2 regions of the Mesorhizobium sp. AA22 genome follow, and region 1 is predicted to be linked to the other one. Evidence: riboswitches for the same ligand, from Rfam matches in the RefSeq annotation. Region 1 holds a riboswitch; the other holds the start of a gene.

Region 1 (4,412 bases):
GTGCGCGGCGTCGGCCTGATCGCGGCGGTCGAACTGGTCGGCGACAAGGCGAGCAAGGCGCCGTGGGAGACGGCCGGCGCGCTTGGCGGGCTCGTCAACGGCTTTATGCAACAGAACGGCGTCATCTCGCGCAACATGGGCGACGCGCTGGCCTTCTGCCCGCCGCTGATCATCACCGAACCCCAGGTCGATCAGGTGGTCGACGCGTTTGAAAGATCACTCGAAGCCGCGGTCAAGCAGGTCGAACCTGAAACCTGAAACAAAAAACTGCCTCAGCGGACTACTATGCCTGCTCAGGCTGCTGACAGCGCGTTCGGCTAAGGTTGCAGGTCGGGTTAAGGACGAACTTTAGGGACTAGTGCTAAAGACCTGTTTCCGGGTTCCAAAACGGATGTGGTCGTGAAAGTCTTCGCGACCGGACATCTTGCTCGATTGGGTCGAACAATGAGAAGCCAACTTCGTTTCATTATGCATACTGATGACGAGGCTGCTCTGGTAACCGAACTTTTGCGCGATCCGGCTATCCTGTTCGTCGATGGCCCGCGGTGGAAGACGGTCACGCCCCCAACCACTCGAGACATTTCTGCTCGGCAGTTACTGCATAATCTGGTCTCCCGAGGACCTGCCACGGCTTTCAGCGGAGTTCATTCAGGCACATAACGATTGGTATTGCCGTGATGAGAATTCCACGATTCAATTCCTGCGATGCAAGATGACCGAAACAGTCATAGTGGAGGGCAGTTTCGCGATCTCGACGGGACCTGCGGAAGCTAACGCCGCGGCCAACGTCGAACGCAGGTACAAGTTCCTGTGCCGTGCAATCAAGAGAACCTACCGGAACTCGGTCGTTCAGTGGCGCAATCCGCGCCGGCCGGACGCACCGGCCGGACCATCCAGGTCAGCAAACCCAAGTGCGCCCGACCGGTCGCTGTGGGTTGGACCAGCGGCGATGACGTGGATGGCTGGCCATGCTGATCGACAGGTCAAACCTTCCTCACTGGTTTTGTGGAGGAAACGATAATCGAACCGGGCTGATGCACTGCTTTCTACCCACACGCGATGCGGGCAGACTTCGACATTGTGTGGGGAACGTGCGGTCGGCCACGCTGACGGAACTCATCAGGACAGGGCCTGCTCCTCGTGAAGCTGGAACATTCCCGGCGCTGATCGCAGCCGACGCTGCTCGTCGAAACGCGCGCATCATCGAGCGTTGAAGGCGAAACGCGTTCGGCCGATGCGGCGGTCCGCTTGGGGGGCGAAGATTGAAAATCTGCGGCGGTGGTCGAGTACAGCGATGGGCTGCCTGGACAGCCGGCGGTTACCTTTCGGATGCTCTAAGGCTCCGCGCCGCCTCATCGAGTGCCAGCGGATCGTCACCGAGGCGGTCGATGAGGTCTTGAGCTTGGTCGCCGGTGATGCCTGTTCTCATCGCCAGCGCTTCCGCTGCCTCAACATCCAATTGACCAGCGGCGCGGTTGCCTTTCTTCACTCGGCTTTGGGTCTGCGTGGGAGCTGGCACATCGGCACCAGATATTGCCGGTGGGCGAGCACCAAGCGAGCGGTCTTCGTTCTCAATTTCGACGGTCGCCTGATTCCAATGGCGCTCGTGCAGACCGTGCGTCTGGCCTTCTCGTTCCCAGATCTCATATGCGCGGCGCCGAATGCGTTCGTGTTTGTCGTCTGACATGGTCGTTCCTCCTTGTTAGGTTTTCACCCAACGCGAAGGAGCGTCGGAACGATCCCACCCTGCACGCCGATTTCGGACAAAAGAGGGGAAGGCTGGCTTCCGGAAGACCATGCCTGCGGCGTTGCGATGCTGCGATGATTTAGGTGGCCCGGAGCAAATCCTCGTGCGGTGCTCGAGAGCAAGTCCTCCATCGCGCTGAAGGGTGCAGCATTGTTTTCCCTACGGAAACGCGCTTCAGGAGAAAGTTCGGCTCCTGCAGCACGATGCCAGACTAAATTAGAGCTGGCCATTGCTTGAACATCGTGCGCGCAGCTGCTACGTCGCCCATATCGACAGGGGCGCTCCGTATTGCCGGGGCTGAGATGGAAGGTGCAAGCCTTCGGTCCCTCAAGCTGATCTGGGTAATGCCAGCGGAGCGAGGCGACTATGTTTTCAGGTGCACAGATTTCCCTGTATCCGATGTGCGATGACTTCGTCGGCGTCATCCTCAAGGCAATTTCGGCGATGGATTTCTATCGGCCGAATTTCCGCATTGAGACCGACGACATCTCGACGCTGATCGTCGGCCCGCCGGAACAGCTTTTTCCGGCCATACGCGATCTGTTCGCCTCGGCGGCGGCAAGTGGTGTGCATTGCGTGTTATCGGCGACCTTGTCGCGTGGCTGCCCTGGCGAGCGTGACGATCCGATCTGCACCCCGATTTCCGGCAGCAGCCACGAGCTGTCCCTGGCCGAGCGCATCGGCGCGGCGCGGGCGCATGTCGACGGTGCGAAAAAACTCGGACAAGAGGTCGCCGCGCAGTTCTCGCTCTATCCGCTCGGCGAGGGCCACCACATGGACGAGATCTACGGCTGCATCGACTTCCTCAAGGCCTCGGGGGTCTTCGACAGGTCGAAGAATTTCTGCACGAAGCTGAGGGGCGACGCTGGACCGGTGTTCGCGACGCTGTCGGAAGCTTTCCTTCGCTTCGGCGCGCCGCAAGGCCATGTCGCGCTCGACCTTACCGTGTCGGCGAACAGCCCGAGCCCTCGTTAGCCTTGGTTGTCAACGGGTTGCAGCGAGATCCGAGACGGCATCCGGAACGACCACCAGCTTGCCGACGAAATCCTTGGCAATGAAATCCGCCTGGGCGCGGTGGAAATCGGACAGCCTGTAGACGCCGCCGACCAGCGGCCGGATTTTCTTGTCCTCGATGTAGCCGACGATGCGGCGAAAATCGTGTCGCGTGCCCTGACTGGACCCGTGCAGCTGCAACTGCTTGAGATACATGGTGCGCAGATCGAGCTGCACGACCGGGCCGGCAATCGCGCCGGCCGTCGTGTAGCGACCTTCGGGCCTGAGGATGCGCAAGAGGTCGTTGAACATGGCGCCGCCGACCAGGTCAGCAACCACGTCGATCGGCCGGCCCTCGGTCGCTGCGTTCACGGCGGCGGGCAGGTCGGCGATGCCACGAGTGATCACCGCTTCGGCCCCGATGTCGAGCACCGCCTTTTCCTTGCCCTTGCCGACGACGGCATAGGGTATGGCGCCGCGCGCCCGCGCCAGCTGCACGATGCCGGAGCCGACGCCGCCAGAAGCGCCAGTGACCAGCACACGCTCGCCAGCCCTTAGTGCGGCACGTTCCAGCATCTGTTCGCCGGTGAGATAGGCACAGCAGAAGGTGGCGAGTTCGACGTCGGTCAGCTCGGTGGCGACGACATGGGCATTCTCGGCCGGCACAGCCTGGTACTCGGCATAGCCGCCGTCACGGCCGTGGCCCATATAGTCGATGTCGGCAAGCGAATCGTCGTCGCGGTTGTAGATCGAGAAGTCGACCATCACCCGCTCGCCGATACGGTCCGGCGAGACGCCATCGCCGACGGCGACGATGTGGCCGACCGTGTCTGTGCCCTGGATGCGCGGGAAAGTCAGCGTGTTGCCTTGGCGGCGCCAAGTCGATACCGCGGCAGCATCTTCCTCCGTGCCATAGGCGCCCTGACGCACCCAGACATCGGTGTTGTTCATGCCGCAAGCGGTGACCTTGACCAGCACTTCACCTGGGGCGGGCGAGGGCACTTTCACGTCGGTGCGGTAGACGAGCTTTTCCGGCCCGCCGTGACCGGTCAGCTGCACGGCGGCCATGGTGGCGGGGAGGGTTTTGGTCATGGCGTTCATGTCGATCTTCAGATGTTTGCAAACACGCTTTTCACCGCATCGGCCGTCTTCGAGACGATGATGTCGGCCTCTTCGCGGGTGAGGCAGAGCGGCGGCGCAAAGCCGAGAATGTCGCCCTGCGGCATGGCGCGGCCGATGACACCGCTTGCGGCGAGGGCGGTTGCGACCTGCGGCCCGATCTTTTGCGATGCATCGAAGAACACGCGATCATTTCTGTCGGCGACGAACTCGATTGCCGCCAGCATGCCGTCGCCGCGCACCTCGCCGACGTTTTTGTGGCCGCCGGCGGCTTTCGCTAGTTCGGCACGGAAATAGGCGCCTGTCTCGGCGGCGTTGGTCACCAGGTCCATCTCGTCGATCAGTTCGAGGTTGGCGACACCGGCGGCAACGCAGATCGGATGCGCCGAATAGGTCCAGCCATGGCCGAGCGAGCCGAGCTTGTCGGAACCCTGCACCAGCACCTGCCAGACCTTGTCCGAGACGATGACGCCCGACAGCGGCGCATAGGCCGAGGTCAGGCCCTTGGCGATGGTGATCAGGTCGGGCTTGATGCCGTAATGGTCGGAGCCGA
Region 2 (4,412 bases), 1.5 Mb from region 1:
CCGCCTCGATCTTCTTCGGCAGTGATTCCAGCGCGAATTTCTGCTTGAACGACAGTTTCTTTGCCGGACCCTTCGGCGCAGCTGCTTCGGTCCTGCCTGCCGCCGCCACTTCGCTGGTCTCCGCCTTTGGCGGCCGTGGCTTGCGGTTGTCCAGCCTGGTGCCGCCGCGCTGCGCCAGCATGTCGGAATAGCCGCCGGCATATTCGATCCAGCGGCCGCCGCCGTCCGGCGCGATCAGGCTGGTCACGGTGCGATCGAGGAAATCGCGGTCGTGGCTAACCAGGATGACGGTACCGGCAAAACCGGCGACCAGTTCCTGAAGCAGTTCCAGTGTCTCCATGTCGAGATCGTTGGTCGGCTCGTCGAGCACCAGCAGGTTTGCCGGCCGCGCCAGCACACGGGCGAGCAGCAGCCGCGCCCGCTCGCCGCCCGAAAGCTCGCGCACCGGCGTGCGCGCCTGTTCCGGCTTGAACAGGAAATCCTTCATATAGGAGACGACGTGGCGCTGCTCGCCATTGATGACAAGGTTCTCGCCGCGCCCGTCGGTGAGGTATTGCGCCAGCGTTTCGGCCCGGTCGTCCGCCTCGCGCTTCTGGTCGAGCGTGGCGATCTCCAGATTGGTGCCGAGCCGCACCGAGCCTGAGTCCGGCTTCAATTCGCCGGTCAGCATCTTCAGCAGCGTCGTCTTGCCGGCGCCGTTCGGCCCGACCAGGCCGACACGATCGCCGCGCTGGATGCGGATCGAGAAGCCCTTGACCACGGTAAGATCGCCAAAGCTCTTCTCGATGTTCTTGGCCTCGATCACCAGCTTGCCGGATTCGGCGGCGTCGCTGGCCACCATGGTCGCCGCACCCTCGGCGCCGCGGTGGCCACGAAAACGCTGGCGCATGGTCTGCAGTTCGCCGAGCCGGCGCATGTTGCGCTTGCGCCTTGCCGTCACGCCGTAGCGCAACCAGTGCTCCTCGCGTACGATCTGGCGGCCAAGCTTGTGCTGCTCGCGCTCTTCTTCTTCCAGCACGTTGTCGCGCCATTCCTCGAAATGGCCAAAGCCCTTGTCGAGCCTGCGGGTCTGGCCGCGATCGAGCCAGACAGTGGCGCGTGACACGCGCTCGAGGAAACGGCGGTCGTGCGAGATGACGATCAGCGCCGAAGAGGTGCGGGCAAGCTCCTCCTCCAGCCACTCGATGACCGACAGGTCGAGATGGTTGGTCGGCTCATCAAGGAGGAGAATGTCGGGCTCCGGCGCCATGACGCGGGCGAGGGCAGCACGGCGCGCCTCGCCGCCGGAGAGATCGTTCGGCGGTTCCTCGCCGGACAGGCCGAGATGCTCCATCAGATAGGCGGCGCGGTAGGGATCGTCGGCGGGTCCGAGCCCCGCCTCGACATAGGCGCGGACGCTGGCGAAACCGTCCATGTCGGGCATTTGCGGCAGGTAGCGCACTGTCGCCGAAGGCTGGCGGAACACCTCGCCGTCCTGCGGCTCGATCAATCCCGCAGCGATCTTGAGCAACGTCGATTTGCCCGAGCCGTTGCGGCCGACCAAAGCGATCTTGTCGCCCGCCGACGCCATCAGTTCCGCTCCGTCGAGCAGCGGCGTGCCACCGAAGGTCAGTTTTATCCCGTCGAGATTGAGAAGTGGCGGCGCCATGTCAGCTTTCGGTAAGCGGGAATGGGTGGGCGAGCAACAGCGCGCGGCCGCTGCCCAGCGCGATTTCGAGCCGGCCCTTGACCTCATTGGAAATGGTCAGCGACGAGCCGAACGCCACCTCGATATGGTTCAGCGGCCATTTGGCGCCGGTCACGGTCAGGCCGGAAAGGTCGGAAAAGCCGAGAATCGAAAACAGCGTGCCATCCGCGTAGTCGAAGCCGGCCTTTCCGCGAAGCAAGGGGGTGCCTTCCTGTGCGCCGCTGGTCAAAAGCACGTCCGTCCCTGCCTCGGCCAGTCGGACGCTGAGCGCCAGGTGCAAGAAGGCGTGGTCGGTCCGCTTGCCACCGAACGCGCCGGCAAGCACGAGGCTGGTCGCGCCGCGTTCGAGCGCGGCGGCGATAGCCAGTTCGCCGTCGGTCTTGTCCTTTTCTGCCGGAAACACCTGGCGGGGCACGGCGGCCAGCTCGTCCGGCAGCTCCGCCGGCACCGAATCGAAGTCGCCGACCCAGAGTTCCGGCGTCAGGCTCAGCGTCCGGGCATGGCTCATGCCGGCGTCGGCGGCGATGACACGCGTGCCAGCGACCTGGCGGTCGAGCAGCGGCGTGCGGATAAGATCGCCGCCAAGCAGGATGGTGAATTTGCTCATATGCGTGGCCCTTACCAGCCCTGCTTGCGAAACGGAAGGCCGCGTTCCGGATGCCCGGCAAACTTCCGCTTGCGCCACACCTGGGCCGGGCCTATGTGTCGAAACGCTCTAACGGGGTGCTGGACGCGATCTTCGCGGACCAGCTGAGAGGCAACCATGCCAACCCGCTGAACCTGATCCGGTTTGTACCGGCGGAGGGATTAGACGTTTCGGACAGCCCGACGCCTCAATTCCTTTCAACGTGAACGAAGGAGGCGCCGATGCGCACGTTTTCATACACTCTTGTTTCGGCAATGCTGCTTGCGGCGGCCCTTCTCGCCGGCATCGGGCCGGCATCCGCGCAGGAAAAACTCACCGTCTATACCTATGAGAGCTTCACCGCCGACTGGGGTCCAGGCCCCGCGGTGAAGAAGGCCTTCGAGGCCGAATGCGGCTGTACTCTCGAATTCGTCGCGGTCGCCGACGGCGTCGCCCTGCTCAACCGCGTCAAGCTGGAAGGCGCCGCAACCAAGGCCGACATCGTGCTCGGCCTCGACACAAATCTGACGGCCGAAGCCAAGGCCACCGGCCTGTTTTCGCCGCATGGCGTCGTCATCGACGTCAATGTGCCGGGTGGCTGGAGCGACAATATTTTCGTGCCGTTCGACTATGGCTATTTCGCCGTCGTCTACGACACCGAAAAGCTAAAGACCCCGCCGAAGAGCCTGAAGGAATTGGTCGACGGCAATGCCGATGAGAAGATCGTCATCCAGGATCCGCGCACCTCGACGCCCGGTCTCGGCCTGCTGTTGTGGGTGAGGTCGGTCTATGGCGACAAGGCGCCGGAAGCCTGGGCCAAGCTTAAGGCAAAGGTGCTCACCGTGACGCCGGGCTGGAGCGAGGCCTATGGCCTGTTCACCAAGGGTGAGGCGCCGATGGTGCTGTCCTATACCACGTCGCCGGCCTATCACATGGTCGCCGAAAACACCGAACGCTATCAGGCGGCGTCCTTCGAGGAGGGCGAGTATCTGCAGATCGAGGTTGCCGGCTTAACCACCACGGGTGCGAAGAACCGGTTGGCGAAACAGTTCTTGACTTTCATGACCGGGCCGAAATTCCAGGATGTCATCCCCGAGACCAACTGGATGTTTCCTGCCGGCAAAACTGACAAGCCGCTCAATCCGGCCTTCGACAAGCTCGTCAAGCCGACCAAGACTTTGCTGTTCAGCCCCGAAGAGGTCGCCGCCAACCGCAAGGCCTGGGTCGACGAATGGCTGTCGGTGATGAGCAAGTAGTTTGTGATTGAAAGATGATCACTTTACGGTGCCCCCCTCTGTCCTGCCGGACATCTCCCCCTCAAGGGGGGAGATCGGATGTCACTTCCGCTTTCGCCAATCGAAGTCGAAAGATTGAGGCGAGGGTAAAGCTGCCAATCTCCCCCCTTGAGGGGGAGATGCCAAGTTTTGGCAAGGAGGGCAGGACAGAGGGGCGTGGGCGGGAACTCGGCCTCAGCCATATTTTCTGCTTCGACGATCGTTGAACCAGGCAGGGCGGCATGCATACCGGATATCCTGCCGATCCCCGCGTCGCCGCCGGCACCATCGCGCTTGCCGCTGTTGCGCTGCTGATCGGCGGAGCGTTCGCCGGGCTCATCCTTGAAGCTACACGCAACCCGACCGGCGCCGCGTCGACTTTCGATTCCTACCTCTTCCGTGTCGCCCGTTTCACGCTGTGGCAGGCTTTGCTGTCGACACTGCTTTCCGTCGTACCGGCGCTGTTCGTTGCGCGGGCGCTGTCGCGGCATCCGCGCTTCTTTGGTCGTGGCTTGATCCTGCAGCTCTTCGCCGTGCCGCTTGCGCTGCCGGCCATCGTCGCCGCACTCGGCATTCTGGCTCTCTATGGCCGTGCCGGCTATTTCGCCGGCGTGCTCACCGCGATTGGCGGTCAGGGCTGGCCGGGCATATACGGCCTGTCCGGCATCCTCGTAGCCCATGTCTTCTTCAATCTGCCGCTGGCGACGCGGCTGTTCCTCGAGGCGCTGGCGACAGTGCCGGCCGACCAGTGGCGGCTGGCGAGCCAGCTCGGCATGGGCGCCAGGCCCGCATTCCGGTTGATCGAATGGCCGACGCTGCGTGCGGC

The links. A riboswitch is a leader RNA that binds a small molecule or an ion and turns the genes downstream of it on or off. The one in region 1 is predicted to bind thiamine pyrophosphate.
Region 2: another riboswitch for thiamine pyrophosphate. It lies ahead of thiB (thiamine ABC transporter substrate binding subunit); the one in region 1 lies ahead of A9K68_RS13595 (YkoF family thiamine/hydroxymethylpyrimidine-binding protein).

Annotation. Positions count from the first base shown of each region.
Region 1 covers NZ_CP048406.1:2,791,857-2,796,268, forward strand. Annotated here, with positions in the region: gene A9K68_RS13585 (aspartate aminotransferase family protein) at 1-258, shown strand, start outside; gene A9K68_RS13590 (DUF2934 domain-containing protein) at 1,319-1,687, opposite strand; TPP riboswitch at 2,012-2,123, shown strand; gene A9K68_RS13595 (YkoF family thiamine/hydroxymethylpyrimidine-binding protein) at 2,114-2,722, shown strand; gene A9K68_RS13600 (alcohol dehydrogenase family protein) at 2,732-3,841, opposite strand; gene A9K68_RS13605 (aspartate aminotransferase family protein) at 3,850-4,412, opposite strand, start outside.
Region 2 covers NZ_CP048406.1:1,270,387-1,274,798, forward strand. Annotated here, with positions in the region: gene A9K68_RS06050 (ABC-F family ATP-binding cassette domain-containing protein) at 1-1,648, opposite strand, end outside; gene A9K68_RS06055 (thiamine diphosphokinase) at 1,650-2,294, opposite strand; TPP riboswitch at 2,397-2,511, shown strand; gene thiB (thiamine ABC transporter substrate binding subunit) at 2,555-3,568, shown strand; gene thiP (thiamine/thiamine pyrophosphate ABC transporter permease) at 3,829-4,412, shown strand, end outside.